Regions from separate parts of the Rhodococcus sp. NPDC076796 genome, predicted to be linked through region 1. Evidence: predicted binding sites of a transcription regulator. Region 1 holds the regulator's gene; the other holds the start of a gene.
What was found. Region 1 encodes LexA, which represses DNA repair genes until DNA is damaged. Its sites were predicted from a motif close to CGAACANNTGTTCG; they were not measured.
Positions count from the first base shown of each region.

Region 1 (15,067 bases):
GGTCGAGTACCGGCAGCTGCGCCTCGAACGCGTCGTGCTGGTCGGAGTCTGGACCACCGGCACGGCCGCGCAGGCCGAGTCCAGCATGACCGAGCTGGCTGCACTGGCCGAGACCGCCGGCTCGGAGGTACTCGAAGCGCTGATGCAGCGACGCGACAAGCCCGATGCCGCGACGTACATCGGCTCCGGTAAGGCCAAGGAGGTACGCGACATCGTCCTCGCGACCGGCGCCGACACGGTGATCTGCGATGGTGAACTGACGCCTGCTCAGCTCAATGCGCTGGAGAAGGTCGTCAAGGTCAAGGTCATCGATCGCACCGCGCTGATCCTCGACATCTTCGCCCAGCACGCGACCTCGCGAGAAGGCAAGGCGCAGGTCGCCTTCGCGCAGATGGAATACATGTTGCCCAGGCTTCGCGGCTGGGGCGAATCCATGTCGCGGCAGGCCGGTGGACGGGCAGGCAGCAACGGTGGTGTGGGTCTGCGCGGACCGGGTGAGACGAAGATCGAGACCGACCGTCGACGCATCCGTGAGCGGATGGCCAAGCTGCGCCGCGAGATCAAGGGCATGAAGCAGGCCCGCGACACCAAACGCGAACAGCGCCTGAGCGGTACGGTGCCGTCGATCGCGATCGTGGGGTACACGAACGCAGGCAAATCGAGTCTGCTGAATGCGCTCACCGGATCCGGTGTGTTGGTTCAGAACGCACTGTTCGCCACCCTCGATCCCACCACGCGCAAGTCGACGCTCGAAGACGGCCGCGAGATCGTGCTGACCGACACCGTCGGCTTCGTTCGGCATCTTCCGACTCAGTTGGTCGAAGCGTTCCGCTCGACGCTCGAGGAAGTCACCGATGCAGATCTGCTGCTGCACGTGGTCGACGGATCGGATCCTCTTCCGATCGATCAGATCAAGGCCGTGCGCGAGGTGATCACCGAGGTGGTTCGCGAACAGGATGCGAAGATGCCGCCGGAGTTATTGGTGGTCAACAAGATCGACGCTGCCGATCCGGTTCAGTTGACTCAATTGCGTGGATTGCTCGACGGCGCTCGGTTCGTGTCGGCCAAGACCGGCGAGGGAATCGACGCTCTGCGGGATCACTTGGCCGAGATCCTCTCCGAGCCGGACGTGTTGGTCGACGTTCTCGTGCCCTACACGCGTGGTGATCTGGTCGCGCGAATCCACACCGATGGCCGGATCGTGAAATCCACCCACGAGGAAGAGGGCACACGCGTGGAAGCTCGTGTGCCGCAGTCACTTGCGGCAGCGCTCGTCGAATTCACGGCGACCGTGCCCAGCGTCTGACCTCGGTGGGGCCACGGCTGGTGGTGGGCGGAGCGGTGGCGGCTGCAGTCGCCGCGACGATCGCGTTCTCGGGTACTGCCTTCGCTGCGCCGATCGAGACCGAAACGTATTGTCGGCCAACAGATCCCGGCCTCGCCGAGTTGTCGGGGCTGACCTCGATCGACGGGGTCCTGTACGCGATCGGTGACAGCGGAGCCGATGATCGGGTCGCGGTGCTCGGTGCCGACTGCTCGGTGCAGCGATGGATCGACGTGCCCGTCGACCCGTACGACGTCGAGGACCTGACGTCGTACGACGGCTCGCTGTGGTTGGCGGACATCGGCGACAATCAGATGCGCCGCGACACGGTGGCATTGACGCGATTGGACCCGGCCTCGGGTGCGGGAGAACTGTACCGACTGACCTATCCCGACGGCGCGCACGACGCCGAGACGATACTGATCGAGCCCGGTGGTAGGCCGGTGATCGTGACGAAGGAGCTCTCGGGCGTGAGCGGGGTGTACGTACCTGCCGGCGACGAATCCGTCGCCGATCTGTCCAGCCCTGGGCCGACGCCGATGCGCAAGGTCGGAGATCTGGCATTCACGGCAACCGACACGGTCGGTGGGCCGCCGTTCGTGGTCGGATCGATACTGGCGACCGGGGGAGCGGTGAGCGCCGACGGTGCCGTGGCAGCAGTGCGTACCTACACCGACGCCTACCTGTTCCGCCCGTCGGGCGGGGACATCGCGTCGACGTTGGTCGATCCGACAGCGTCTCGTGCCGTGGTGCCGTTGCCCGATCAGCCGCAGGGTGAGGCATTGGTCTTCACCGACGACGGGTCCTTGCTCATCGCATCCGAGGCAGGATTCGGACCCGCCGAGGCCACTCTTCCGCCCATTCTGAGGATCCCCGACGCGGTAGCGCTCGACACGTCCACGCCCGAACCTGCTGCTGTGGAGCCGGTATCGCCGACCGTCGTTCCCGACCAGCCTGCGCAGACGCCGACAGCGACGGACTCGGAATGGACATTCCGAGCGGCCGTCGCTGCCGGTGTGGTGCTGATCGCCGGAGCGGTGGGATTCACCGTCCGGCGATCGATGCGTTCTCGCTAGAAGCTGGACCTATGCGTCCAAGTCTGCTTCGACGAGTGCGACCACTTTGTCGTGTGCTGCCTGGTCGTCGCTGGTGACGGTGACTTCGGTGCCCTTGGTGGCCCCGAGCGTCATGATCATCAGGGCCGAACCTGCGTCTACGGGCTCCGAGTCGGCCACTGCGAGGGTGACGTCCACGCCGGCTTCGGCGACGGCGTCGGCGATCAGTGCTGCGGGTCGAGCGTGCAGACCGATCGAGGATCCGACGGCGACTGTGGTGCTGGGCATGTGGTGCTCCTTCGTAGTGGGGTTGTTGCGATCGTAGCGAGTGTCAGACGGTGGCGAGTGCGGGATCGAGTTCGGCGTCCGACGGGGCGTTCTTGCTCTTGACGAACTGCTTGGCGGAGACGACCAGGAACGCGGAGACGATGGTGCCCGCCGCCAGCGAGAGGATGAACCACAGGATGTTGCCGATCGCGAAGAACACGAAGATGCCGCCGTGCGGTGCGCTGAGGGTGACGTCGAACGCCATGATCATCGCGCCGGTCACTGCGCCGCCTGCCATCATCGAGGGGATGACGCGGAACGGATCGGCCGCTGCGAACGGGATTGCGCCCTCGGAGATGAATGCAGCTCCCAGGAACCATGCAGCCTTGCCGTTCTCGCGCTCGGCTTCGGTGAACAGGCGTGCGCGAACGGTCGAGGCGAGTGCCATGGCCAGGGGCGGCACCATTCCTGCGGCCATGACCGCTGCCATGATGCGAAGCGAGGCGGTATCGGTGACCGACAGGCCTGCGGTGGCGAATGCGTAGGCAGCCTTGTTGACCGGTCCACCGAGGTCGAAGCACATCATCAGGCCGAGAATGATGCCGAGGATGATGACCGAGGAACCGCTGAGGCCGTTGAGCCAGTCCGTGAGTCCACTGGTGATCGCGGCGAGTGGCTTGCCGAGCAGCAGGAACATGATCGCGCCGACGATGAGGGTGGCGAACAGCGGAATGATGACGACGGGCATGAGGCCGCGCAGAACCGTGGGGATCTTCCACTTGCTGATCCACAGTGCGACGAAGCCGGCGATCAGACCACCGACGAGACCGCCGATGAAGCCTGCACCCACCAGAACGGCCACCGCGCCTGCGGTGAATCCTGGTGCCAGACCTGGCCTGTCGGCAATGGCGTAGGAAATGTAGCCGGCCAGCGCGGGCACCAGGAAGCTGAAGGACAGCGCGCCGATCTGGAAGAGCACGGCACCGAGGTAGGCGGCGATTCCGCCTTCGGGCAGCGAGGTGATGGAGTTGTTGACGACGATACCCTCGGCGACATCCTTGATTTCGTATCCGCCGAGCAGGAAGCCCAGGGCGATCAGCAGACCACCGGCAGCGACGAACGGGATCATGTAGCTGACGCCGGTGAGCAGGATCTGGCGGATGCGGGTGCCCCAGCCGAGTTCGCCTGCGGACTCGTTCGAGCCGGCCGCCACTGCGGTACCGCCGACGCGAGCGGCGTCCGGATTCAGCGCAGCGCGCAGGGCTTCGGTGAGCATGACATCGGGCTCGTTGATGGCGCGCTTGACGCCGGAGGAGATGACGGGCTTGCCGGCGAAACGCTCGCGGCCCTTGACGCCCACATCGGTGGCGAAGATGACTGCCTCGGCTCCGGCGATGATCGAGGGGTCCAACGGCGTGCTGCCGCTCGAGCCCTGGGTCTCGACATGAACCGTGACTCCGGCACGCTCACCCGCTGCGACGAGTGAATCGGCAGCCATGTAGGTGTGCGCAATTCCGGTGGGGCAGGCGGTGACCGCGACGATGTGCTTGGGGGCAGTGGCCTCGGCCGGGACAGCGGCCGCGCTGTGCTTGGCGGTCGACACGGGAGCTGCCGCAGGGGTCGTCGAAGCCGGCTTCGCCGCCGGGTTGATGACACCGTCGACGAGGGTGACGATCTCGGCAGCCGAGGACGCGTTGCGCAGCGAGGTGACGAACTCCGGCTTGACCAGTGCGCGCGCCAGGCTCGAGAGCAACTTCATGTGCGCCGAACCGGCACCGGCCGGCGCTGCGATGAGGAAGACGAGGTCGGCCGGGCCGTCGGGGGCACCGAAATCGACCTTGGGGTTCAGCCGGGCGAATCCGAGCGAGGCGGAGGTGACCGCTTCGGAGCGGCAGTGCGGGATGGCGATGCCGCCGGGCAGGCCGGTTGCCGACTGCGCTTCGCGGGCCAGAGCGGCGTCGCGCAGGGCATCGGTCTCGGTTGCGCGACCCGCGGAAGCCAGAACGCCTGCGAGGCGTTCGATGACGGCTTCCTTGGATTCGCCGAGATCGGCGTCGAGGAGGATCAGATCCTCGGCGATGATCTGCTGATCTTCGGTGGGGGTGGACATTGCGGGCTCCTAGAGACGGTTCGAAGAAGGGGAGAGCGTGGACGGGCTGACGGAGGTGGGGATGTCGAGCGCACGGACCGTCACCGAATTCGGGTGGGTCTGCTCGGGCAGTGGAAGCGTGGTGCCTGGAAGCGCGGTTGCTGCCGTTCCGTAGGCGACGGCGCGGCGAAGTTTGTCTGCGTCGGAACAGTTCTCGGCATCGGCGAGGATGTAGCCGGCGAGCGAGGAATCGCCTGCGCCGACCGTGCTGACCGCGGTGATCGGGGGCGGGCTGGCGTACCAGGAACCGTCCTCGGTGACCAGTACGGCTCCGGCACTGCCGAGAGTGGCCAGTACCGCGCCGACGCCTCGGCCGAGAAGGATCGTGCTGGCTGCGATCGCGGCCGTCGGATCACCCTGCGCCGCTGCGCTTTCCAGCTCTTCGGAATCGTACCCGGTGAGTTGGGCGAGTTCCTCGGAATTGGGTTTGATCAGATCGGGTGCCGACGCCGGGAACGCCGCCGCGAGTGCGAGCAGTGGCTCGTCGGAGGTGTCCACCGCAACTTTCGCCGACGTGGCACGCAGCGCAGTGACGAGCTCGGCATACCAGTCGACGGGGAGGCCCGGCGGAAGCGAACCGGAGAGAACCACCCATTCGGCATCGACTGCGAGAGAGAGGATCCGCTCCCGCAGCTCCGCGCGGGTCCGCTCCGACACCGTGGCACCGGGCTCGTTGATCTTGGTGGTGGTGCCACCGACCTCGCTCACCGTGATGTTGGTCCGTGCAGGACCCGACGTCGGAACCGCGGAATACCGCACTCCCTTCGCGGCCATCGCGTCGAGCAGGGGGTCTCCGGTGTTGGCCGGGAGCACCGCAAGCGCCTCGACTCCCGATCCGCCGAGTACGCGAGCGACGTTGACGCCCTTGCCTCCTGGGTCGGTGGACGACGTCGATGCCCGGTGTACGCCACCGCGGACGAGCGGCGTGTCGAGTGTGACCGTCCGGTCCATGCTCGGGTTGGCCGTGAGTGTGACCATCATGCGATCACCACCTCGATTCCTTTGTCGCTGAGTTTCTTACGGTCGTTGGTCGAGATGTCGCTGTCGGTGACGATGACATCGATGGAGCCCACTCGGGCGAAGCTGACCAGGTGCTCGCGGCCGATCTTCGACGAATCCGCCAGCACCACAACGTGGTTCGCCGCCTCGACCATGGCACGCTTGACTGCTGCCTCGTCGCTGTCGGGAGTGGACAGTCCGTGCCCGACGCTGATGGCGTTGGTGCCGATGAACGCGACGTCCACACGGAGCCATTCGAGGGCGCTCAGCGCTTCGTCGCCGACAGCCGCCTGAGTGGTCCCACGTACCCGACCGCCGAGCAGTCGAAGGCTGACACTCGGCATCGTCGCGGCGCGAGCGGCGATCGGGACCGAGTTGGTCACCAACGTCAGCTCACGATCGTGGGGAAGCAAACCGGCGAGTCGGCCCGTTGTGGTGCCGGCATCGAACACGGCGCTGCCCCCGACCGGCGGCAGGAAGGACAGGGCGGCGGCCGCGATCGCGTCCTTCTGATCGGCGCGGGTGAATTCGCGTTCCGAGACGCCCGGTTCGAGTGTGGTCAGCGCCGATGCGGGTACTGCTCCACCATGGACGCGGCGCACGACGCCCATTCGATCGAGGGTGGCGAGGTCGCGTCGCACAGTTTCTGTGGTGACGCCGTAGGTGGCAGAGAGATCGTTGACGGAGACGCGTCCCTGGGTGCTGATCAGTTCGGCTATGGAGTGCTGTCGTTCTTCTGCGTACACCTGCGTCTCCTTCCATGTTGATGTTGCTTTATGTTGTTTTACGCCCGTGTGTGTTGACATGTCAAGGGTTTGGAGTAATCTCGGTCACAACACATACGAGTGATGGCCCCCACCACAGCTCGCCGGACAGTACGAAGACCTTTGTTCACGCAGGATCCGAGGAGGACCACATGACGGGATCGGTTAGCACCGTTTCGACCGGACACAGCGACACGACAGTCGATGCAGCCGGAACCGGAGCAGCGCAGACCACGCTGCACGGCACGCCTGTCGTGCCCGGCGTCGGATACGGCCGAGTGATCCGCCCCGGTGCCCGTCCCGCCATCCCAGCCGACACCGGCGAGGTGGCCGAGGCGGATCGAGGTGCCGAGAAGGACGTCTTCGACGCCGCAGCGAACGCCGTCGCCGCTCGCCTGCGTGGTCGCGCGGAGCTGGCGACCGGAGCTGCCTCGGAAGTCCTGTCGGCCAACGCCGCGATGGCAACGGACCGCGGTTGGCTCGGAGCCGCGCGCGCCTCGATCGCGAAGGGCAGTTCGGCGGTCACCGCCACTGCCGCGGCCACCGAGAAGTTTGCCGCGATGTTCACCCAGCTCGGCGGGCTGATGGCCGAGCGCGTGACCGATCTGCGCGACATCCGCGACCGAGTCATCGCCGAGATCCTCGGCGTGCCGGAGCCCGGTGTCCCGGTTCCGGACGAACCGTCGGTGCTGTTCGCCGACGACCTGGCACCCGCCGACACCGCAGGCCTCGACCCTGCGCTGATCGTGGGTCTGGCCACCTCGCTGGGCGGTCCGACCAGTCACACCGCGATCATCGCGCGCCAGCTGGGCATTCCCTGCATCGTTGCCGTGGCCGGCCTCGACGACATCGCCGCGGGTACGAACGCATCGGTCGACGGCACCAGCGGCCGCATCGAACTCGAGCCCGACGCCGAGTCGGCCCGCGCCGCCGTCGTCTCTGCCCGCGACGAGCTGGACCGGGTGTCCCAGTGGGTCGGCCCCGGTACCACCGCCGACGGCCACGCGGTCGACATTCTCGCCAACGTCCAGGACGGTGCCGGTGCCCGCGCAGCACGGTCCAGCGCAGCGGACGGCGTCGGACTGTTTCGGACCGAACTGTGCTTTCTCGACCGCGACTCCGAACCCACCGTCGACGAGCAGGCCGAAATCTACGCCCAGGTACTCGACGCGTTCGCGGGCAAGAAGGTCGTCGTGCGAACTCTCGACGCAGGCTCGGACAAGCCACTTCGGTTCGCCACGCATCCCGACGAGGCCAACCCGGCACTGGGCATCCGCGGCATCCGCATCGCCGAAGCCGACCGCGGGATTCTGTACCGCCAGCTCGACGGCATCGCAGCGGCCGCCAAGGCGACCGACTCCTCCCCGTGGGTGATGGCTCCGATGATCGCGACCGCGCTGGAGGCGAAGGATTTCGCCGCCGACGTGCGCGAGCGCGGACTCACCCCCGGCGTCATGATCGAGATCCCCGCCGCCGCGCTGCTCGCCGAACACATCCTCGAGCACGTCGACTTCCTGTCGATCGGCACCAACGACCTGGCTCAGTACACGATGGCCGCCGACCGTATGTCCGCTCAGCTCGCCGGCCTGACCGATCCGTGGCAGCCGGCCGTGCTGGCACTCGTGGCGCACACCGCGGCCGCGGGAGCCAAGGCGGGCAAACCCGTTGGCGTCTGCGGTGAGGCCGCTGCTGATCCGCTGCTGGCCTGCGTGTTGGTCGGACTCGGCATTACCTCGCTGTCGGCGGCATCGGCTGCCGTCGCGCACGTGGGGTCGAAGCTGGCGACGGTCACGCTCGATCAGTGCAAGGAAGCGGCCGCCGCAGCCCTCGAGACGGACAGCACCGCCGCTGCCCGCGAGGCAGTGAGTGCGATCCTCGGCTGATCCAATAGTGTTGCCTTCCATCATGAGAACTCTGGGTTGGACGCTGCACGGAAACGGAAAGACCGTCGAAGCCGGGGCGGTGGTCTCGCCCGACGAACGATTGACGTGGCCACGCACCATCGGTATCGGAATGCAGCACGTCGTCGCGATGTTCGGTGCAACACTGCTGGTTCCGACGATCACCGGATTTCCGGTCTCGACGACGCTGCTGTTCTCGGGCATAGGAACGGCGCTGTTCCTCGTCATCACCCGAGGGCGTGTTCCCAGCTATCTGGGTTCCTCCTTCGCTTTCCTGGCCCCGCTCGGTGCCACCCAAGCGAACGGACCCGCCGCCCAACTCGGAGCGGTCCTGTGTGTCGGCGTCGTACTGGCAGCCGTCGGCCTCGTGGTGAAGTTCGCGGGCCAACGGGTACTCGACGCGGCCATGCCGCCCGTCGTGACCGGTGCCGTCGTCGTGCTGATCGGGCTGAACCTGGCACCGGCCGCCACCACGTCGTTCGAGGCACAGCCGCTGATCGCAGCCGTCACCCTGATCGCGATTCTGCTGGCGACGGCGCTCGGACCCGGCTTGATCGGGCGACTCGGAATTCTGCTCGGTGTCGTCGTGGGTTGGGTGTTCGCCGCCGTCACCGGGGGAATCGCGCAACCGCGTCTCGACGCACTGAGCGCGGCGAGCTGGATCGGTCTACCCGAGTTTCGCGGTCCGTCCTTCGAGCTGTCGGTGATCCTCGTGGCGCTGCCGGTGGTGATCGTCCTCGTCGCCGAGAACGTGGGGCACGTCAAAGCCGTCGCCGCGATGACCGGCAAGAACCTCGACGACGTGGCCGGTGACGCATTGATCGCCGACGGGCTGGCGACCACACTCGCCGGAGCCGGCGGCGGTTCGGGCACCACCACCTACGCAGAGAACATCGGCGTCATGGCCGCCACTCGCGTCTACTCGACCGCGGCGTACTGGGTCGCATCGATCACCGCGATGCTGCTCGCGTTCTCGCCCAAGTTCGGTGCACTGATCTTCACCGCGCCCGACGGGGTCATCGGCGGCGCAACCCTGGTTCTCTACGGCCTCATCGGGCTGCTCGGCGTACGCATCTGGACCGACGCGAAGGTCGACTTCACCGATCCGGTCAATCTCATGGTCGTCGCTGCGGCGCTCGTCGCCGGAATCGGCGACCTGACACTGTCCGTCGGATCGGTCGAGCTCGGCGGTATCGCCTGGGGTTCGGTGGGCATCCTTCTCGGCTACCCGATCGTCTCGGCGCTCGCGAGGAGTGCAGGCACACGAGGTCGTTAGCGAGGTCGGTCACGGATCGCGCGCGTTTTGGTCATCGACCGACCCGACACCGCGGACGTAGTGTTTCCCTGTGACGTCAGTCGTACCGGCGACCGAGATCCGTAGAGATTTCGCGTGGTCGCTGCCGGTATGCACCGAACAAGGAGACATTCGTGGAACGCACACTTTTCGAGCCCGAGCACGAGCTGTTCCGGGAGTCCTACCGGAAATTTCTCGATCAGCACGTAGCGCCGAACCACGCGAAGTGGGAAGAGCAGAACATCGTCGATCGCGGCGTCTGGGTCGAGGCCGGTAAGCAGGGCTTCCTCGGAACGGCAGCGCCCGAGGAGTTCGGCGGCGGCGGAGTCAAGGACTTCCGCTACAACGCCATCGTCACCGAGGAAACCACCCGCGGCGGGTACAGCGGTATCGGGTTCACCCTGCACAACGACGTCGTCGCGCCGTACCTGATCGATCTTGCGAACGACGAGCAGAAGCAGCGCTGGCTCCCCGGATTCTGCTCCGGCGAACTGATCACGGCGATCGCGATGACCGAGCCGGGCACCGGAAGCGACCTGCAGGGCATCAAGACCAAGGCCGTACGTGACGGTGACGACTGGGTGCTCAACGGCTCGAAGACGTTCATCACCAACGGAATCAATGCCGATCTGGTGATCGTCGTGGCCTGCACCGACCCCGAGAAGGGCGCACAGGGCTTCAGCCTGCTGGTCGTCGAACGCGACATGCCCGGATTCGAGCGAGGCCGCAACCTGGACAAGATCGGCATGAAGGCCCAGGACACCGCCGAACTGAGCTTCACCGACGTTCGCGTGCCCGCCGCCAACCTGCTCGGCGACGAGGGCATGGGCTTCATCTACCTGATGCAGAACTTGCCCCAGGAGCGGCTCTCCATCGCCGTCGTCGCTGCCGCGGCGATGGAATCGGCGCTGGACATGACCATTCAGTACTGCCGTGACCGCAAGGCGTTCGGAAAGTCGATCGGCAAGTTCCAGAACACGCGCTTCGTGTTGGCGGAGTTGGCCACCGAAACCACCGCCACCCGCATCATGGTGGACAAGTTCATCGAACTGCTCAACGAAGACAAGTTGACCGTCCAGGAAGCCGCGATGGCGAAGTGGTGGACCACCGAGAATCAGGTCAAACTGATCGACCGGTGTCTGCAGCTGCACGGTGGCTACGGCTACATGAAGGAATACCCGATCGCCAAGGCGTACATGGACTCCCGTGTGCAGACCATCTACGGCGGCACCACCGAGATCATGAAGGAGATCATCGGCCGCGGATTGAATCTGTGATCCGCTGATCTTCAGACATGCGAAGGGCCGCAGCACATGTGCTGCGGCCCTTCGCATGTCGATACGGTGACGATCCCTAGAGCTTGCGCATCACGGTGACGACCTTGCCGAGGATCGCGGCGTTGTTGCCCGGAATCGGCTCGAACAGCGGATTGTGCGGCAGCAGCCACACCTCGCCCTTGGACCGCTTGAACGTCTTGACGGTGGCCTCCCCGTCGATCATCGCAGCGACGATGTCGCCGTTGTCCGCCACGGACTGCTGACGAACCACCACCCAGTCGCCGTCGCAGATGGCCGCGTCGATCATCGATTCACCGACCACCTTGAGCAGGAACAGCGAACCCTGACCGACCAGCTCGCGGGGGAGCGGGAACACGTCCTCGACGGCCTCCTCGGCCAGAATCGGGCCGCCTGCAGCGATCCGGCCCAGCACCGGCACGAACGTCGGGGTCGGCAATCGATCCTGATCCTCCGATGCCTGCGATCCGTCGACCGCCGCGGCAGCCTGATCGGCCTGCACCTCGTCGAGACCGCGGACATCGACGGCGCGGGGGCGGTTGGCGTCGCGCCGGAGGAAGCCCTTGCGCTCGAGGGTGCGGAGTTGGTGAGCGACGGACGAGGTCGACGTCAGACCGACCGCGTCACCGATCTCCCGAATGCTCGGTGGGTAACCGCGCTCGGTGACCGAAGCGCGAATGACCTCGAGTACCTTCCGCTGCCGCTCGGTCAGACCCGCACTGATGTCGGTGCCGACTTCCATGGCCTTGGATGTCGGTTCCGCAGCGGGCTTACCCGCTGCTTCCTTCGGTGCGGTGGCCCTGGCTCCGGTCGTCTTGGAACCGGTTGTCGTGGAACGCGTGGTCGACCTCGTCGAGGTCTCGTCCTTCATGCTGTCGGCCTCCTGCTGGTGTCCTGGATCCGGTCTGCGGGGTAGGTCTGCGCGGACTGGAGTTGATGGTGTCGACTCGTGTGGCGTGTGGTTTCTGACACGAATCTAGCGTGTATCAGCTGTTGAATCAAACATCTGTTCGACTCGTGTCGCGTTTTCTGCAGACTTTGTCGGAGGCTCGTGATAGAACTTCGAACAAGCGTCCATCGAACGCCTGATCGAATAATCGATCCAACGAGCGAAGACGAGGTTCCGATGACCATCATCACCGATCGCCCCACCGCCGCCGGTGTCCGTGCCCGATCCACTGTCGTCGAGCGTCGTCGCCGGGCGCGTCCGGTGTTGCACGGTCTCGCCACGCAACCGGGCCCGTGCCTGCCCGTCCTCGACCCGTCGTGGACCGACGTCACCGATCGCGAGGTGGCCGATCGCGAGTTCGACGCGACCTCGGCGCACTTCGCGAGCCAGCCGGTTCGGATTCGCTCGCTGATGTTGTGGATGTTGGCGGTCCTGGTCGTCGCAGGCGGACTGATCGGCATCGCGAACCTGCGGGCCGTTGCCCCCGATGCAGGCGCGCAACCGGCGGGTGTGGTCGAGGTGCACGACGGAGCTGTCGTCGAGTACACGCCCGGCAGATGACCACCGGCCCCGTCGGGTTCGAGAAGACTGAGTATCCTCGACAGACTGCCCCGATGTGCGTGCTCGTCTGTGCGTGTTTGTCGTCGGAGCATCGGCTACGACGGAGGATCCCTCATGCATTGCCCGTTCTGCAGGCATCCCGACTCACGCGTGGTCGACTCGCGTGAGATGGACGAGGGGCAAGCAATCCGGCGGCGTCGCTCCTGCCCGGAGTGCGGTCGTCGATTCACGACCGTCGAGGCCGCAGTGCTCGCAGTCGTGAAACGCAGCGGCGTCACCGAGCCGTTCAGTCGCGAGAAGGTCGTCAAGGGAGTCCGACGTGCCTGCCAGGGCAGAGATGTCGACAACGACGCGCTGAACCTGCTGGCACAGCAGGTCGAGGACGCCATCCGTGCAGCGGGATCCGCGGAGATCCCGAGCAACGAAGTGGGGTTGGCCATTCTCGGTCCGCTCCGCGATCTGGACGAAGTGGCCTACCTGCGCTTTGCTTCCGTCTATCGCTCGTTCAGCTCGGCCGAGGACTTCGAGAAAGAAATCCACGAACTGCGCAAGCACCGCGAGTCGGCAGACATCGACTGACAGTCCCGCCCGTCAGCGACTCTGGTCCGAGATCGCCTTTTCGATACGCTTCTCCGATACCGGATACGCCGTGCGAATGCCCTGGGCGAACAGTCCGACGCGCAGTTCCTCGATCATCCAGAACAGTTCCTGTACCCCGGAACTGTTCTTTCTGCTCTCCGGCAGCGAATCCAACAGTCGCCCGTACGACGCGTACACCCGATCGAGTACGTCCATCGCCGCCGCGTCCCGGCCCGCACTGCTCGGCAGCGTCGCCAACCGCTTCGTCGCAGCGGCGAGATAGCGCGGCAGGTCCGCCAATCTGCGAGAACCGAACTCGGTGACGAACCCGCGAAAGATCAAGCCGTCGAGCTGTTCCCGAACGTCGTCTGCCGGCTCACCCGAGGAGGAGTGCAGTTGCGCGGACAGTGCCAGGGCAGCAGTCAACACCGGGCGAACCAGGGCCAGCACCGCGGCGGTACGCTGCGGAACCTCCGCGTCGACGAGTGCCCTGAGCTTGTCGAAGGCCTCGGGATCGCGTACCGGCCCACCGTGCGCATCCATCGCTTCCTCGACCGCCAGAGCCCGGCATTCTTCGAGGAGCGCATCGACTCCGCCGTACGGATTCTGGCCCAGGGCAAGGCGTTCGGCGGTCGGTAGTCCGGCCAGCAATGCCTTGGTTCCCTTCGGTGCCGTCGACAGCAGCAGGGCTCGGGTTCCCGACCGCATTGCGGCCCGCGCCTCGGCGGGGGTGCTGAGGACCCGCACCGCGACGCCCGGTCCCTCGGGTACCAACGCCGGGTAGCCGGTGACCTTCTGCCCACCCACATCACGGGTGACGGTCGATTCCAACCGTCCCAGCGTGCCGGAGGTCCAGGCCAGAGACGGCGCGCGCTCCGCGTCGCCGACCGCGCTGGCCACCTGACGGCCGACCTCTCGTGACAGGATCGTCCGAAGAGCAGTCAGATCCTTGTTGCTGCCCAACACCTTTCCGGACGGGTCGACGGCCGCGAACGTCATCCTCAGGTGCTCGGGCAGTGCCGCAACATCGAAGTCCTTCGCCGTGATGTGGCACTGCGCAGCCCGCGACAGCTCACGTGCCAAGGCCGTCACCAGGGTTTCCGCGCGCGGCTTCATGACCGCCAACGCCGCGGCCGCGAAGTCGGGAGCCGGGACGACGTTGCGGCGCAGTGCCTTCGGCAGTGTCTTGATCAGAGCGGTCACCAACTCGCCGCGCATCCCCGGGACCAGCCAGTCGAAGCCCACCGGCTGTACCTGAGCGAGCAGCGCGATCGGAATACGAGCGGTGACTCCGTCGGCCGCGGTGCCCGGCTCGAACTGATACGTCAGGGGGAACTGGATCTCGCCCTGTCGCCATGCGTCGGGATACGCCCCGGTCAGTACCGAGGCCGCGTCGGAGTTGACGACGGTGTCGGTGGTGAAGTCGAGTAGGTGCGGGTCCTGCCTGCGGGCCTTCTTCCACCAGGTGTCGAAGTGCCTCGCCGACACCGCCTCCGGGGCGATGCGTGCGTCGTAGAAGTCGAAGAGAGCATCGTCGTCGACCACGATGTCTCGTCGCCGTGCGCGATGTTCGAGTTCACCCACGTCGTCGAGCAGAGCCCGGTTCTTGTGGAAGAACGCGTGCTGGGTCTTCCATTCACCCTCCACCAGCGCATGTCTGATGAACAGCTCTCGGGACGCCTTGGCGTCGATGCGGTGATAGTTCACCGGACGTTGCGTCACCAACGGAATGCCGTACAGCGTCACCCGTTCGTAGGCCATCGCCGATTCCCGCTTGATGGACCAGTGCGGTTCCGAGTACGTCCGCTTGACCAGGTGCGGTGCCAACCGCTCGGCCCACTCCGGCTCGATGCGAGCAGCCATCCGGCCCCACAGGCGTCCGGTCTCGACCAGTTCGGCGGCCATGACCCAGCGCGGGGGCTTCTTGAAC
Region 1 is NZ_JBFBMS010000003.1:308,584-323,650, reverse strand. Features, by position in the region: gene hflX (GTPase HflX) at 1-1,306, shown strand, start outside; gene AB0366_RS11695 (hypothetical protein) at 1,312-2,400, shown strand; gene AB0366_RS11690 (HPr family phosphocarrier protein) at 2,410-2,667, opposite strand; gene AB0366_RS11685 (fructose-specific PTS transporter subunit EIIC) at 2,711-4,756, opposite strand; gene AB0366_RS11680 (1-phosphofructokinase family hexose kinase) at 4,766-5,776, opposite strand; gene AB0366_RS11675 (DeoR/GlpR family DNA-binding transcription regulator) at 5,773-6,540, opposite strand; gene ptsP (phosphoenolpyruvate--protein phosphotransferase) at 6,711-8,441, shown strand; gene AB0366_RS11665 (solute carrier family 23 protein) at 8,464-9,735, shown strand; gene AB0366_RS11660 (acyl-CoA dehydrogenase family protein) at 9,888-11,030, shown strand; gene lexA (transcriptional repressor LexA) at 11,107-11,790, opposite strand; gene AB0366_RS11650 (hypothetical protein) at 12,175-12,558, shown strand; gene nrdR (transcriptional regulator NrdR) at 12,673-13,137, shown strand; gene hrpA (ATP-dependent RNA helicase HrpA) at 13,150-15,067, opposite strand, start outside.

Region 2 (15,067 bases), on a different contig from region 1:
GTACTGCCGGGGCGATCGGTCGCGTGGCGGGTCGGGCACCTCGATCACCCGGTAGCTGCCACCGTGGTGGCGCTCGAGGATCTCCTGCCTGGCTGCTGCGAGATCGCCGACCGACGCACCCTTGTCGGCCACGATGAACACGTCCACGGCCCGCAGCTTCTCGACGGCCTGGACGGTCACCTGGTCCGGGTGGCCACCGCCGATGCCGATCAGATGGATCCTCACGAGCGGTCCCGGCAGGCGTCGTACAGGTGGGATTCGGTGACGACGCGTCGAGCCAGGGCGGGTCCCACCAGAATCACCGCCGCCTGTCGTAGGTCCGCGGCCTCGACCTGATCGGCGATGTCGGCCAGAGTGCCGCGCAGAATCAGCTCGTCCGGCTTGCTGGCGTGGAAGACGACGGTGGCGGGGCACTCAGGGCCGTAGAACTCCGTCAGTTCGTCGGTCAGGATCCGCGTGCGAGTGATCGCCAGGTGCAGTGCCAACGTCGCCCGGGTGGCGGCGAAGTTCTTCAGCGCCTCGGTATCGGGCATCGCCGTCGAGCGAGCCTGCGCGCGAGTGAGCACCACCGACTGCGTCACCTCGGGGACCGTCAGCTCGACGCCCAGTGCGGCAGCTGCGGCTGCGTAGGCCGGAACGCCCGGGGTGACGTCCCAGGGCACGCCTGCAGCGTCGAGTCGAGCGGACATCTCCGCCAGCGCGGAGTAAAGGGATGGATCCCCCGAGCACAGGCGAGCGACGTCCTCCCCGCGCTCGTGGGCGGCGACCAATTCTGCGGTGATGGCGTCGAGGTCGAGCTTCGCGGTGTCGACCAGGCGGGTGCCTGCGGAGCAATGTTCGAGGATCGCGTCGTCGATGTAGGTACCGGCATAGACGCAGACCGGGCTCGATCGCAGAAACTCGACGGCCCGCAGCGTGAGCAGGTCGGCAGCGCCCGGTCCGGCTCCGATGAAGTGCACAGTCACAGCTGATGAGCGTAGAGGACATGCCCGACGCGCCGGGACGCTCGACCTTCCCGCCGATGGCTAACTGTCAAGCTAAGGTTTAGCCTTGTGTCTGATGGGACTCATGTTGCTGATGTGATTCATGTTGTTCAGCAAATGGAGATCCTACGACGCGTACCTACCAACAACCAGGGAGTACCGCCTTGCCGAACCGTCGAACGAAGCCGTCGATCGTTCTCGGTGCTGTCGCACTGCTGGCCGTCGCGACCCCTTTTGCGGTCGCAGGCCTCACCGACAGCACGACAACCGGAGTTCGACCGGCCAACGAGACAACCCCCGTCACTGTGCCGACCAAGATCGTCGAGACCGCGCTGAGCGCTGCACCGGACATCGTGATTCCGCTGCAGGAGCTCACCGGACTGCCGCTGCCCGATCTCCGGCTCTCCGATCTGAAGTACCTACCGCTGCCGGATTCCATCGTGATCCCGCCGATCGAGATTCCCGACATCCCGGGTCTCACCACGCCGGCACCGGGCAACGCGACCGCACAGGCCCCGATTCCCCGAGTGGACGCGGCCGCACCGGTGAACCCGGAAGCTGCAGATCCGACCGGTCCGCCACTCGGTGCCGCCGTCAAGGAGATCAAGCAGGACACCCCGTTCAGCATGGTGGCCCTGACGTCCGAGCAGCTCGACGGTGCTTCCGCTCAGATCCGCCGGCAACTCGAGGACGGCTCCTGGGGCCCGTGGCTGGAAACTGCGCCGGTGGATACCACTGCGAGCGACGCCGTTCCCGCTGCGGAAAAGCAGGGCACCGAACCGATCTTCGTCGGACTGACCAATGCCGTGCAGGTGTTGCTGACACCGATGACCAGCAGTGCAGCTCCCGAAAGCTTCGCGACTGCACCGGTTCCCGAGGTTCCGGTCGTCGAACTGCCCGCCACCGACGCTCCAGCCGAGGCTCCCGCTGCTGCGGAACAGCCACTGGGCTACACCCCGGCATCGTCGAGCAAGCCTCTGCGCCAACAGGATCCGGCCCCACTCGATCCGGCTGCAATGGATCCGGCCGCGGCCGAGCCTGCACCGGCAGATCCGGCAGCGGATCCCAACCAGGCGAGTTCTGCAGAGCAGTTGGCTGCGGCGGTCAACGACATCAGCGCCGTGCTCATCACCCCCGGCACGTCGCCGGTCGACTCGGCATTGAGCGACATTGCCACTCCCGTCGCCGGTGACGCAGGCCCCAAGGTCATCACCCGCGCGCAGTGGGGTGCCGACGAGTCGATCCGTTGCGCCACACCGACGATCGACGACTTCCTGGGCGGTGCCACGGTGCACCACACCGCAGGCAGCAACGACTACTCCAAGTCCGAATCGGCCGAGATCGTCCGCGCCATCTACGCGTACCACGCGCAGACGCTCGGCTGGTGCGACATCGGTTACAACGTCCTCGTCGACAAGTACGGCCAGATCTTCGAGGGTCGTGCGGGCGGCTTGGACAAGCCGGTTCAGGGCGCACACTCGGGCGGGTTCAACGAGAACACGATGGGCATCGCCATGATGGGCGACTACTCCAACGTCGATCCCTCGCAGGAGACCATCGATTCGGTCGGCAAGTTCCTCGGATGGCGACTCGGCAAGGCCGGCCTCGACCCCGAGGGCACCACCACGATGACCTCTGAGGGAACGGATTTCACGTTCGTCGGCCGCGGCCAGAGCGTCGACCTGCCGGTGATCTTCGGTCACCGCGACGTCGGCAACACCGAATGCCCCGGTGACGCCGGATACGCACGACTCGGGGAGATCCGCGACATCGCTGCGGCGAACCTCGGCGGCGGAGACGCCACTCCGGCATCGCCCGATGCGCCCGACACCACTCCGGATTCTGCGGTCACCGATTCGACCCCGTCACGTCCGGGCACTGACGTCAGTTCCACTCTGGGCGAGAACATCCCGGCCCTGGTCGCCGAGCTGCAGCGACTGGCGGCGACCAGTCCGGTCGCACAGAAGTGGTTGGCGTCCGGCGGAGAAACCGGCTCGCTCGGCGTTCCGGTGAGCGGTCTGGTGCAGGTGAGCGGCGGCCGTGAGAAGGCGCAGTTCGCCAACGGCGAGATCATCACCAACATGGCCGGTCAGGCCGTGGCCGTCATCGGCAAGATCTTCCAGCAGTACGTGCAGCAGGGTGGCGTCGACGGCATCCTGGGTCTGCCGCTCACCGACGAGTTCCGGGTGCCGGAAGGCTTCCGGACCGACTTCGAGAACGGTTCGCTGATCTTCAACGAGCTCACCGGAATCGTCACCACGGTGATCAAGACGTACAACGACACCTACAACGCGGAGATGCAGAACCCCGTCGCAGCACCGTTGGAGCCGGCTCCTGCACCCGAGCCTGCTCCCGCGCCGGAGCCCGCACCCGCGGGCTGAGCTAACAACAGAAGGGCCGAGTCACCGTGGTGACTCGGCCCTTCTCTCGTTCGAAACGCCCCAGGACCGACGCGTCACCACCAGCGTTCGAGGACGTGCGCCACTCCGTCTTCTGCGTTGGTGACGGTCTGTTCGTTCGCCGCCGCGACGGCAGCGGGATGCGCGTTACCCATCGCGACGCCCAGTCCCACCATCGAGAGCATCGGCACGTCGTTGGGCATGTCGCCGAAGGCCACGATGTCCTTCACGTCCACCGACAGCGTCTCGGCGACCTTGGCCAGGCCCGACGCCTTGGTGATGCCCGGTGCCGAGAGCTCGATGAGTCCGTTGTCGGTGGAGAACGTCAGGTCGGCTCGACCGGAGATCAGCGGGGACAGGATGTCGGCCATGTGTCCGCTGGTGGAACCGGACAACCGGATCAGCAGCTTGACGGCCGGAACGTCTACCACGTCGTCCTCGGTCATCTCGACGTTGTCCGGGTTCAGCCAGGCGTGCTCGTAGCCTGGGGAGCTGACGAACTGCGGCGTGGCCGAGTCGTGTGCCGTCCGGCCCACTCGCTCGGCGGCCAGACCGCAGCCGGGCAACGCGCGGTAGGCGACGTCGGCCAACCACTGCAGTGTCTGCACCGAGAGCGTCTCGGCGCTGAGCACGCGATCGTTGGCGGCGTCGTAGATCACCGCGCCGTTGGCGCACACCGACATCGGCGCGTATCCCAGCTGATCGACGACGGGGTGGATCCACCGCGGCGGCCGGCCGGTGGACAGGACGAAGGGAACTCCGTCGGCCACGACGGCCGAAACGGCGCGCCGAGTACGTTCGGTAACGCGTTCGTGCTGGTCGAGCAGGGTGCCGTCGACGTCGCTGGCAACGAGGCGGGGGGCGAGGCGGGTGGTGTTCGGCGCGTTGGTCATCGTGACGTCATTCTGCCCTAGTGTCGAGGCACCCTGTTTTCGACATGCACGTCTTCGATGTGGAAGGAACGGTAGATGACATCTGTGAACCGTCAGATCCGATTGGCTCAGCGCCCGGTGGGACGTCCCGACGAGTCGACGTGGAACCTCACCGAGGAACCGATTCCCACGCCGGGCGACGGCGAGTTCGTCGTCACCGTCGACTACGTCTCACTCGACCCGGCGATGCGCGGCTGGCTCAACGATGCGCGCTCGTACGTACCGCCCGTCGGGATCGGCGAGGTGATGCGGGCGCACGCCGTGGGACGGGTGCTGGAATCCCATCATCCCGATTATGCTGTCGGAGAGATAGTTTCGGGGTCGTTCGGCGTCACCGAGCACGCATTGTCGGACGGGACAGGCGTGCAGAAGGTCGACGAATCCATCGCACCGGCACCCACGTGGCTCGGAGCGCTCGGGTTCCCCGGGCTGACGGCGTACTTCGGCCTGATGGACGTCGGCAAGCTCACCGAGGGCGACACCGTGGTGATCTCCGGAGCCGCCGGAGCCGTGGGCAGCATCGCGGGTCAGATCGCGAAAGCCAAGGGAGCCACTGTGATCGGCATTGCCGGTGGACCCGAGAAGTGCGCGTGGCTCACCGAAGAACTGGGCTTCGACGCGGCGATCGACTACAAGAACGAGTCGGTGTACAAGGGCCTGAAGGCGGCTGCGCCCAAGGGCATCGACGTGTACTTCGACAACGTCGGCGGTGAAATCCTCGACGCGGCCCTCTCCCGGCTACGCAAGGGAGCGCGAGTGGTGTTGTGCGGAGCCATCTCCGGCTACAACGCCACCGATCCACAGCCCGGCCCGGCGCACTACCTGTCCTTGTTGATCAATCGGGCATCGATGACGGGTTTCATCATCTTCGACTACCTCGATCGCTACCAGGAAGGCATCGATGCACTGTCCGAACTGCTCACCAGCGGCAGAATGACGGCACGCGAGCAGATCGAGATCGGCGGCGTCACCGCCTTCGGATCGACACTGAACCTGCTGTTCGACGGTGCCAACACCGGCAAGCTGGTGCTCGAGGTCGGCGAACGCACCCACGACTCGGAATTATGACGGCGTCTCGTTCGTTGAACCCCACGTATCGACCGATAATGAGCTAGGAGAGCAACGATGTCTGCAGCCACCGAAACCGCCATTCTCGCCGGAGGATGCTTCTGGGGAGCCGAAGAGCTCGTTCGCAAGCTCCCGGGAGTGATCTCGACCCGCGTCGGATACACCGGAGGCGAGGTCCCCAACGCGACGTACCGCAATCACGGCAATCACGCCGAGGGACTCGAGGTCGTCTACGACCCCACCCAGACGACGTACCGCGATCTGCTCGAGTTCTTCTTCCAGATCCACGACCCCACCACCAAGAACCGTCAGGGCAACGACATCGGTGCCAGCTACCGCTCGGCAATCTTCTACCTCAGTGACGAGCAGAAGCGCGTCGCCGAGGACACGATCGCCGACGTCGACGCCTCCGGTTTGTGGCCGGGCAAGGTCGTCACCGAGGTGACCGCGGCCGGAGATTTCTGGGAAGCCGAGCCCGAGCACCAGGACTACCTGCAGAAGTACCCCGAGGGCTACACCTGCCACTGGGTGCGTCCGGAGTGGAAGCTGCCGCGGCGAGCGAACGCCTGACTTTCTGATTTCTGCTCCACTCCTCGCTTCCGCTGGCGGGATCCCGCCAGTTGCGGCGTCGAGTGGAGCAGAAGTTGCACAACAATTTTGCGACACTGATCCGGTGACCTCCGACAGAACCCCTCGGTCGATGGCCGACGTCCTTCGTTCGCCTCGTTTCTGGCTTGCGCCGATCCTGGTGGTCTCAGCGCTGATGTCGTTTCTCGCCGCGCTGTATCTGGGCGGTGTGCTCGACCCCAGGGGCAATCTGCACGACCTACCCATCGCGATCGTCAACCAGGACGAGGGCGACACCCTCGCGGGCGAGCAACGCAACATCGGCAACGACATCGTCGACGGTCTGCTGCAGAACGTCGATCCGGAGAAGGTCGATTTTCGGGAAGTCGGTCCGGCGCAGGCGCAATCATTGCTGTCGACGGCCGAGGCCTACGGTTCCATCGTCATCCCGAGCGATTTCACCAAGAGGATGGGAATTCTCGCCCAGGCGAGCGTGATTCCCGGGGACGTCGAGAAGCCGATCATCACGGTCTACACCAACCCACGTGCCGGCAGTTTCGGGATGTCACTCGTGACCGGAGTGGCGACACCGGCCTTCGAGGCGGTCAATCAGACTGTGGGACAGCAGATCACCGAGCAGGTGCGTGGGCAGCTCGGTGAGACTCAGCTCGCCGGTGCAAGCGCACTCACCCTCGCGCAGCCGATCGATGTGATCGTTGCCCAATACGATCCTCTGCCCGACGGCACCGGCGGTGGCCTGTCCGCCTTCTACTACGCGCTCTTGCTCGTCCTGGCGGGCTTCACCGGTGCGACCATCGTCAGCGCCCTCGTCGACGGCCTACTCGGATTCACGCCCACAGAGATCGGCCCCAAGTACATCCATCGGGGACCGACCCAGATCAACCGCTTCCAGACGCTGCTCGTGAAATGGCTCGTGATGATCGTCCTGGCCATGCTGGTGTCTGCCCTCTATCTGCTGATCAGCCATCTGCTCGGTATGCCGATCACCCATGCCTGGACTCTGTGGATGTACGGCGCGTACGCGATCGCCGCGGTCGGCATCACGGCACTGGCGGTGATGTCCGCATTCGGCACGGCAGGACTGCTGATCAATCTGATCGTGTTCATCATCCTGGCGTTGCCGTCCTCGGGCGGCACCATCCCCCTCGAAGCCAGCCCGCGGCTGTTCACCTGGCTGGCGCAGTTCGAGCCGATGCACCAGATCTTCCTCGGCACCCGCTCGATCCTGTACTTCAACGCCTCACTCGACGCAGGGCTGCTGCACTCGGTGGGTATGACGTCTCTCGGACTGCTCATCGGGCTCGTGTTCGGCGTGGTGTTCACCCGCATCTACGACGGCAAAGGCCTCGACCGGAGCCTCGATTCGACCGGCGCTCTCAGCTGACGCCAGTACACTCGATCCAATGCTTGCTGTGAATACGGCCGGGAGCGTGGTACCCCGACGCGCCTTCCACGCTTACCTCGACGTCGCGATCGTCGTCCTCGTACTCGTGGGTACCAACCTCATCGCGCACTTCACCACGGTGTGGGCCAGTATCGCGACGGTTCCGATCGCCGCGGTTCTGTTGGTCGTCCTGGCGAACCGTCGCGGTCTGGGGTGGGCCGAACTGGGACTGTCTCCGAAGCAGTGGAAGGCCGGATCTCTGTACGCACTCGGAGCCGTCGGGGTCGTCCTGACCGTCGTCGCGATCGGTGCGTTGCTGCCACTGACTCGGCCGTTCTTCATGGCCGACCGGTACGCAACCGTCTCCGCCGCCATCGTCGCATCGATGATCGTCATCCCCCTGCAGACCGTCATCCCGGAAGAACTCGCGTTCCGCGGGGTGCTGCACGGCACGCTGGGTCGCATCTACGGAGCTCGGGGTGTGTTCGCCGCCGGATCTCTGCTGTTCGGTCTCTGGCACATCGCGTCCTCGCTGGGACTGACGGCCGGCAACGTGGGGCTGAGCGGATTTCTCGGTGGCGGGCTGTTCGGGCAGGTCGTCGGTATCGCGCTGGCCGTGGTGGCCACTGCCGCAGCGGGTGTGGTGTTCACGTGGCTGCGCAGCCGCAGCGGAAGTTTGATCGCGCCCATCGCCCTGCACTGGTCGTTGAATGGACTCGGCGCGCTGGCTGCCGCGCTGGTCTGGCACGCGTCGGTGAGCTGAAAGACATGAAAGACGAGCTGCACCAGTACCTGCGGATCGCGCGCGAAAACATGCTGTGGAAGCTCGACGGCCTCACCGAGTACCAGAAACGACGACCGATGACGCCCACGGGGACGAATCTCTTGGGGCTGATCAAGCACCTGTCGATCGTCGAGTACGGCTATTTCGGCATCACCTTCGGCCGCGAGTTCCCCGCCCCATTCGCGGATTTGGTGAAATCAGCCGAGGCGCGACTGAACTCCGATATGTGGGCCGCTGCCGACGAATCCTCGGAGTTCATCGTCGACCTGTACCGCGAGGCCTGGTTGCACGCCGACAAGACCATCGAATCGAACGACCTCGACACCGTCGGACGCGTCCTGCACTGGCCCGTCGAGAGGCAGGAAATAACTCTGCACCGCGTGCTCGTGCACCTTGTCGCCGAAACCAACCGACACGCTGGGCATGCGGACATCGTGCGAGAACTCATCGACGATTCCGTCGGACTCCGATTGGGCAACGAAAACATGGCCGACGGCGACGCAGCATGGTGGGCGGCATATCGAGACGAACTGGAAACCGTTGCGCGAGAATTTGATTGATAGTTCATCCGAAGACATGACGGACTGAAATACCAGTTCGTTCGAGATACGCACCCCACGGATTCCAGTCGTACCGAGGAATCGACGCGGACATCTTCTGCCGGCGACTCCCGTCTATAGATGGGTAGTGCGTGATGCGGCAGAGTCCGACATCTGGAGCGGACCGTTCGACGACTCAAGCGTCGGTGATCGACTGCCCGAGGGCGTACGGGTAAGCCGCAAGGGCGGCAGATCGCACGCGCACGACGGCGTGGCGGTCTGATACCACACGCCACCGACAGGTTCTGGATAGCGAATAGTTAAGCGTGGCAATAGTTTTCGATTGCACAATGGTTGCCAGTCGAACGCGCGTTCGATACACTTGCTTCCATGACCACGGAGATCTGGCAACTGAGCGAGAGCGAACTCCTCGCTGAATCCGCCGAGGTCTCCCACCGAATCCAACTGCTCGAAGCCCGACGCATCGCCCTCGTCGCAGAGATCGACACCCGCGTCTCACGGGAGAAGCTCGGCTTCCCGGGACCCGCCGGCTGGCTGACCTCCACCACCCTTCTCTCGCCGGCCAAGGCCACCAAGATCGTCGCCCTCGCCCGCGGCCTGAAGAACTTCCCCGACATCGCAGACGCCGTGAACACCGGCGTCATGTCCGTCGACCACGCCGCGCTGATCCTCACCTTCGCCGAAACACCACCGAAGGACCTCCCGGAAGAGGGTCGCGTTATGGCCCGCACCGCGATGATCGCCGCCGCGACCGGGCCCGAAGCACGCACCGGCCGGATCCGAGCAGCGATCACCAAGCTCGAGGACGAGTTCGGCGGCAAGACACCACCACCCGAGAACACCGACCGCAACGAACTCTTCGCCTCCAAGACCTTGAACGGGCGGCTGGTACTCAAAGGAGACTTCGATGCGATCACCGGAGAAAAACTCCTCACCGCACTCTCACCGTTGACCGAACCCCAACCCGCAGCCGACGGCACCCAAGACGATCGAAGCCCCGCCAGGCGCAGAGCCGACGCCTTCGGACACATCCTCGACCAGTACCTGGCCTCCAGTAGCCGGCCCATCGAGGGCGGTGAACGCCCGCACCTGAACCTGCACATCAGCCTGCGCGACCTCACCGACCTCCGCGACAGTGCAGACACCGACGACATCACCGACGACGAGAACACCCGCACCGCAAACGAATCCGATGACGGCGGCCACCCTGCCTCAGATCGTGGCGCATACGGGGACTTGTTCGGCGACGGCACCACTGTTGGGTGGCTGCCCTGGATGGGACCACTCTCCCGCAATACTTCTCGACAGTTGGCGTGCGACTGTGTCCTCACCGCCATCGTCATGGACGAGAATGGCTCACCGATCAACCTCGCCCGCACCGCACGCACCGTCACCGCCAAACAACGCAAAGCCCTCATCGCGAGAGATCACACCTGCGCCTTCCCCGGCTGCGGCAAACCCGCATCCTGGACAGAGGCACACCATATTTGGCATTGGGCCGACGGTGGGCCCACCGACATGAACAACCTCGTCCTACTCTGCGGATTCCACCACCGACTCATGCACCACAGTGACTGGGAAGTGTTCATCGGCACCGACAACCACCCCTGGTTCATCCCACCGGCAACCGTCGACCCCTACCGACAACCCAGACCATCCCACGCCCGAGCAGGCCCCTACATAGCCTGAGGCAAAGCGACACCAGCCCCGCACCGAGAACACGGTGCGGGGCTGGAAGAAGTTGGATCAGGAACCGGACGGGGCTGCTGGAGGAGTGGGAGGCGTCGCGCCATCGGCCGGAGCAGGCGGCGGCGCACCATCGGCCGGCGCAGGCGGCGTCGCGCCGTCAGCCGGGGCGCACAGTGAAGCCGGTCCACCCTTGCCAGGACCACCCTCACCTTGTCCACTCGGCCCGCCCCTACCCGGACCACCGGCGGGCGGAGTAGGCGGAGTTGCCTCATCCCCCGGTGCCGCAGGAGTAGCACCGTCCGCAGATCCCGGTGGTGTCGGAACAGCGGGAACCGTAGCTCCGTCACCGGAATCCGGAGCTGCCGGCACCGCAGGTACATCCGACCCGCCACCGCCGTCGGTTCGCTGCCCGAGTGTCGAAGACGACGCCACCGTGGACACTCCGGGCGAGGCGTCCGGCCCAGTCGCAGCGAAGACTGCCGAGGCCACCAGCGCACCGACTGCGAGTCCCGCTGCCGCCGTCGCCACCAGCGGTACCCGTCCCTTCCACCGCTTCGGATTGGTCTCTCGAACCGCGTCGCCGGGGACTGGCTCCGGGTTCGAGGCGGCGGGGATCGGCTGCGTCTGATCGTTCACGTTCACTCCTTCGTCGGGGTCTGTGTCGTTCGTTTCGGTCTGTCATCGACCCTGCCGCCGCTAGCTGAAGTCACCCTGAAGCCGCGCGCATCTTCAGGATCACTTCAGCTGGTGGGTGACAATCGAGGCATGACATACAGTTCCGCTCCCCGGGTGATGGTGGTGGAGGACTCGCTACCCATCCGAGAAGCGCTGATGGCCGCGTTCGAGGACGCGGGGTTCACCGCAGCGTCCTTGCCCGACGGCGACGACTTCGAGACCACGATGGCAGGCTTCCGCCCCGATGTCGTGATTCTCGACGTCATGCTGCCCGGCGCGCGGGACGGGTTCGCGCTCATCGACATCGTCCGCCAGAGCAGCGACGCGGGAATCATCATGGTCACCGCGAAGGATCGGCTGGAAGACCGCCTGCGCGGATTGAGCGACGGCGCAGACGACTACGTGGTCAAGCCGTTTCAGCTCGACGAGGTGGTCGCGCGAGCGAAATCGGTGCTGCGTAGACGCGGCAGATCCTCGGACGCAATCCAGGTGGGCGATCTAATGGTGGACGAATCCGCGGGAGTAGTCACCCGCGCCGGCCAGGTCCTCGATCTGACGGCCACCGAACTCCGGTTGGCAACCTTCCTCGTCGCGCAGCGCGGTCGTACTGTCTCGAAAACGTCCATCCTCGAATCGGTTTGGGGCTACGGCGCGTACGACGCCAACCTGGTGGAAGTGCATGTCAGTGCGTTACGTCGCAAGATGGAAGCCCACGGACCGCGGTTGATTCACACCGTCCGGGGCCTCGGTTACGCTCTGCGGGCCCCGCAGTGAACCGCACACAGACGCCGTCGTTGCGTACGCGAGTGGTCGCCACTGTCGTCGTCCTGTTCGCGGTACTTCTGGTGATCGTCGGAGCATCGGTGGATGTCGTTCTGGGTCAACAGCTTCGGCGCGATCTGGAAGCGCGGTTGACCGACAGAGCATCCCGTGCGATCGAGCTCGTGGAGAGCGGCGTCGAATCCAGCGATCTGGTGCAGTCTCTCCAGGGCGACGCCATCCGCGTTCGCGTCACCGCTGCGGACGGCACGGTCTACGGCGTTCCCGGCAACGCACCGCCCGGGCCGGATATCAGGCCAGCAACCCCGGCTCCGCCCGCCGGACAGTCGAAGGATCCCAACCCTCCCGGTCCACCCGATCCCCCTGCCCCGCCGTCGGATTCGTTGGAGATCACCGAGCCGCTGCCCGATGGCTCGACGCTGTCACTGCTGGGCGACACCACCGCGATCGCCGATGTTCGCCAACAGTTGCGCATTCTGATGGTGGGTGCGGGTGCAGTCACTCTGTTACTGGCCGCCGCCGCGCTGATCTACGCGGTGCGGCGCGCGCTGTCGCCCCTGGACTCGATGACGTCGGTCGCGCGCCGAATCACCAACGGCGACAGGGGCCGCCGGCTACTGCCTTCGAAGCCGAAGACAGACCTGGGCCGCACAGCATCGGCCGTCGACGAGATGCTCGACGCCCTCGAGGACGCCGAGCGCAAGGAGGCTGCCGCAGCGCAGTCGGCGCGTCGAGCAGAGGAGGACATGCGACGGTTCCTGGCCGACGCGGCACACGAATTGCGTACGCCGGTAGCCGGGATCTCGGCGCTGGCTCAGTCGTTGCAGCGCGACGCCGAGCACCGCCCCGATCGGGTCGGGAGATGGAGCGAGCTGTTGGTCGGCGAATCTGCCAGGGCGTCGCGCCTGGTGGGCGATATGCTCGATTCCGTTCGTGCAGAGAACACTTCGGAGCTGGAGCTGACCCACACGGACCTCGCCGACGTGGTTCGACGCACCGTCGATCGCGCGGCCCTGCTGTCCCCGCAGGTCCGGTTCGAGGTGGACGGCGCGCAACCGGTGCCGGTCAGGGTGGACGTGGGCCGCGTCGAGCAGATTATCTCGAACGTCCTCGACAACGCTGCTCGCTTCACGCCGCCCGGCGGTACCGTCCGAGTGACTACAGGGGCCGATTCACAGGCGTTCGTCACCGTCGACGACGACGGTCCCGGCGTCACAGAAGCCGATCGCGAGCGCATCTTCGAGCGGCTGGTCCGGCTGAACTCCGCACGGGACCGTTCTTCCGGCGGCGTCGGGCTGGGGCTGTCGATCGCGCGCACGCTGGCGCGCGCTCACGGCGGCGAACTCGTCTGTGCCGCAGGGCCTACCGGCGCGCGATTCCGACTGACACTTCCTAGCCCTACCGGTCGTTCCGCAGGCTCCACTCCGGCGAACCACCGATAGCTATTCGACGATCAGGTCCATCAAGAGGCTGTCGTGCCAGCCGCCTGGACCCTTCTCGTATTTGCGCATGATTCCGACGGGCTCGAAACCGACTGCGCTGTAACAGGCTATGGCCACAGCGTTGTCGGCAGCGGGGTCGATCACCAACCGATGATGCCCCAGGTCGACTGTCAGGTATCGCACCAGCGTGCCGACGGCGTCCTTTCCGACGCCGCGGCCGTGCACTGCCGGGTCCAAGAAGATGTCGATCGACGCATGCCGGTACATCGGATCGGTCTCTTCGCCGTACTGGATCAATCCCACTGTTGCGTCGTCCAATTCGACGACCAGACGCTTCTCGTCGGGGTTGTCGAACGGCCAGTTCTCGTCGGCGTCCTCGTCGCCCCACCGCGCGTACACCTCGGGGGTGTGCAGTATTCGGCGTAGCTGCGGCACATCCTCGGCGGTGACGGGCCGCAACACGACCCGTTCACCGCGGAGGTTCATCGCCGTGCTCTACTCGGCCCGCTTGGCCGCACGTGCCGCGAGGTCCTGGGCGTCGAGCTTGTCTGCTTCTTCGAGGGTCGGTGCGCTGCCGCCCAATCGTGCCGGAACCCAGTACGCGCCCGGCTCGTGGTGGTAGCTCTCCTGCAGTTCCAGCAGCATCTTCTGCATCACTGTCCGCAGTTTCTCGGTCAGCTCGTTCGGCGGACCGACCGGCGGCAACGGCTCACCGACCGCGATCGAGATGGGAGTGTTGGTGCGGCCCAACCGTTTCGGGTATCCCTTCGTCCACACGCGCTGCGCACCCCAGATGACCGTCGGGATGATCGGCACGCCTGCCTCGATGGCCATGCGCGCTGCGCCGGACTTGAATTCCTTGATCTCGAAGCTGCGGCTGATGGTCGCCTCCGGGTACACGCCCACGAGCTCGCCGTTGCGCAGGCTCTCCACGGCCGACTTGTACGACTCAGCGCCTGCTCCACGATCGACGGGGATGTGCCGCAGCGCACGCATGATCGGGCCGGAGATCTTGTTGTCGAAGACTTCCTTCTTCGCCATGAACCGGATGTAGCGCTTCACCCGTCGCGGCGGTAGCCCGGCGTAGGTGAAGTCCATGTATCCGGTGTGGTTGACGGCGATGACGGCTCCGCCGGTGGCAGGGATGTGTTCCTCGCCCTCGACGTCGAATTTCAGGCCCTCGAACGCGAACACTGCACGAGCGATGCCGATGACTGATCGGTAGACGGGTTCCACAGTCCGTTAGCGTAGTCGGTGGACGATGCCGGAGAAAAGGTCCGGGAGATGACAGGTCCGGTCGAAAGCAACGGGGGAGAAACGAAGTGAAGAACAGTGCGGCATCACCACGGCGGACCAGGGTCGTCCGAACCGCGCTGCCGCTGATCGCAACGCTCACCCTGGTGGGGGCCTGCGATTCCGCAGTCGGACTGCCGTCCGAACAATCCGGGGCGACGAGCAACACCCCCGAGGCAACGACGTCGACGACGACTCCGACCACGGCCCCCGCGACCACCACCACGCCCCCACCGATTCCGCCCGGCCCACCCGTCGGCGAGGTTCCCGGTAACCCCGATGCCGCGATGGCGCTGCGACCGTTCGTGGGCGACCTCACCGGCGGCGGAATCGGCGTCGTCACGGCGCGGTGCTGGACGGTTCCGCCCACCGACATTCCGACCATGTACGTCGACCCCGAGGCCATCCTCGCTGCCGTTGCCGCCCCCGGCGTCGACGGCCAGTACGCGGTGACGTGGACCGGGCCCACCGCGACGGTCAGCGTGAAGCG
Region 2 is NZ_JBFBMS010000002.1:849,233-864,299, forward strand. Features, by position in the region: gene cobF (precorrin-6A synthase (deacetylating)) at 1-225, opposite strand, end outside; gene cobM (precorrin-4 C(11)-methyltransferase) at 222-965, opposite strand; gene AB0366_RS09270 (N-acetylmuramoyl-L-alanine amidase) at 1,148-3,364, shown strand; gene AB0366_RS09275 (HAD family hydrolase) at 3,439-4,275, opposite strand; gene AB0366_RS09280 (NADP-dependent oxidoreductase) at 4,351-5,382, shown strand; gene msrA (peptide-methionine (S)-S-oxide reductase MsrA) at 5,440-5,952, shown strand; gene AB0366_RS09290 (DUF3533 domain-containing protein) at 6,083-7,354, shown strand; gene AB0366_RS09295 (CPBP family intramembrane glutamic endopeptidase) at 7,374-8,117, shown strand; gene AB0366_RS09300 (DinB family protein) at 8,123-8,698, shown strand; gene AB0366_RS09305 (DUF222 domain-containing protein) at 9,068-10,387, shown strand; gene AB0366_RS09310 (hypothetical protein) at 10,445-11,023, opposite strand; gene AB0366_RS09315 (response regulator transcription factor) at 11,153-11,836, shown strand; gene AB0366_RS09320 (HAMP domain-containing sensor histidine kinase) at 11,833-13,284, shown strand; gene AB0366_RS09325 (GNAT family protein) at 13,285-13,770, opposite strand; gene AB0366_RS09330 (lysophospholipid acyltransferase family protein) at 13,780-14,520, opposite strand; gene AB0366_RS09335 (hypothetical protein) at 14,607-15,067, shown strand, end outside.
Region 2: AB0366_RS09305 (DUF222 domain-containing protein) is a predicted target of LexA. The motif match lies at 9,040-9,053, and genes of this name have one in related genera.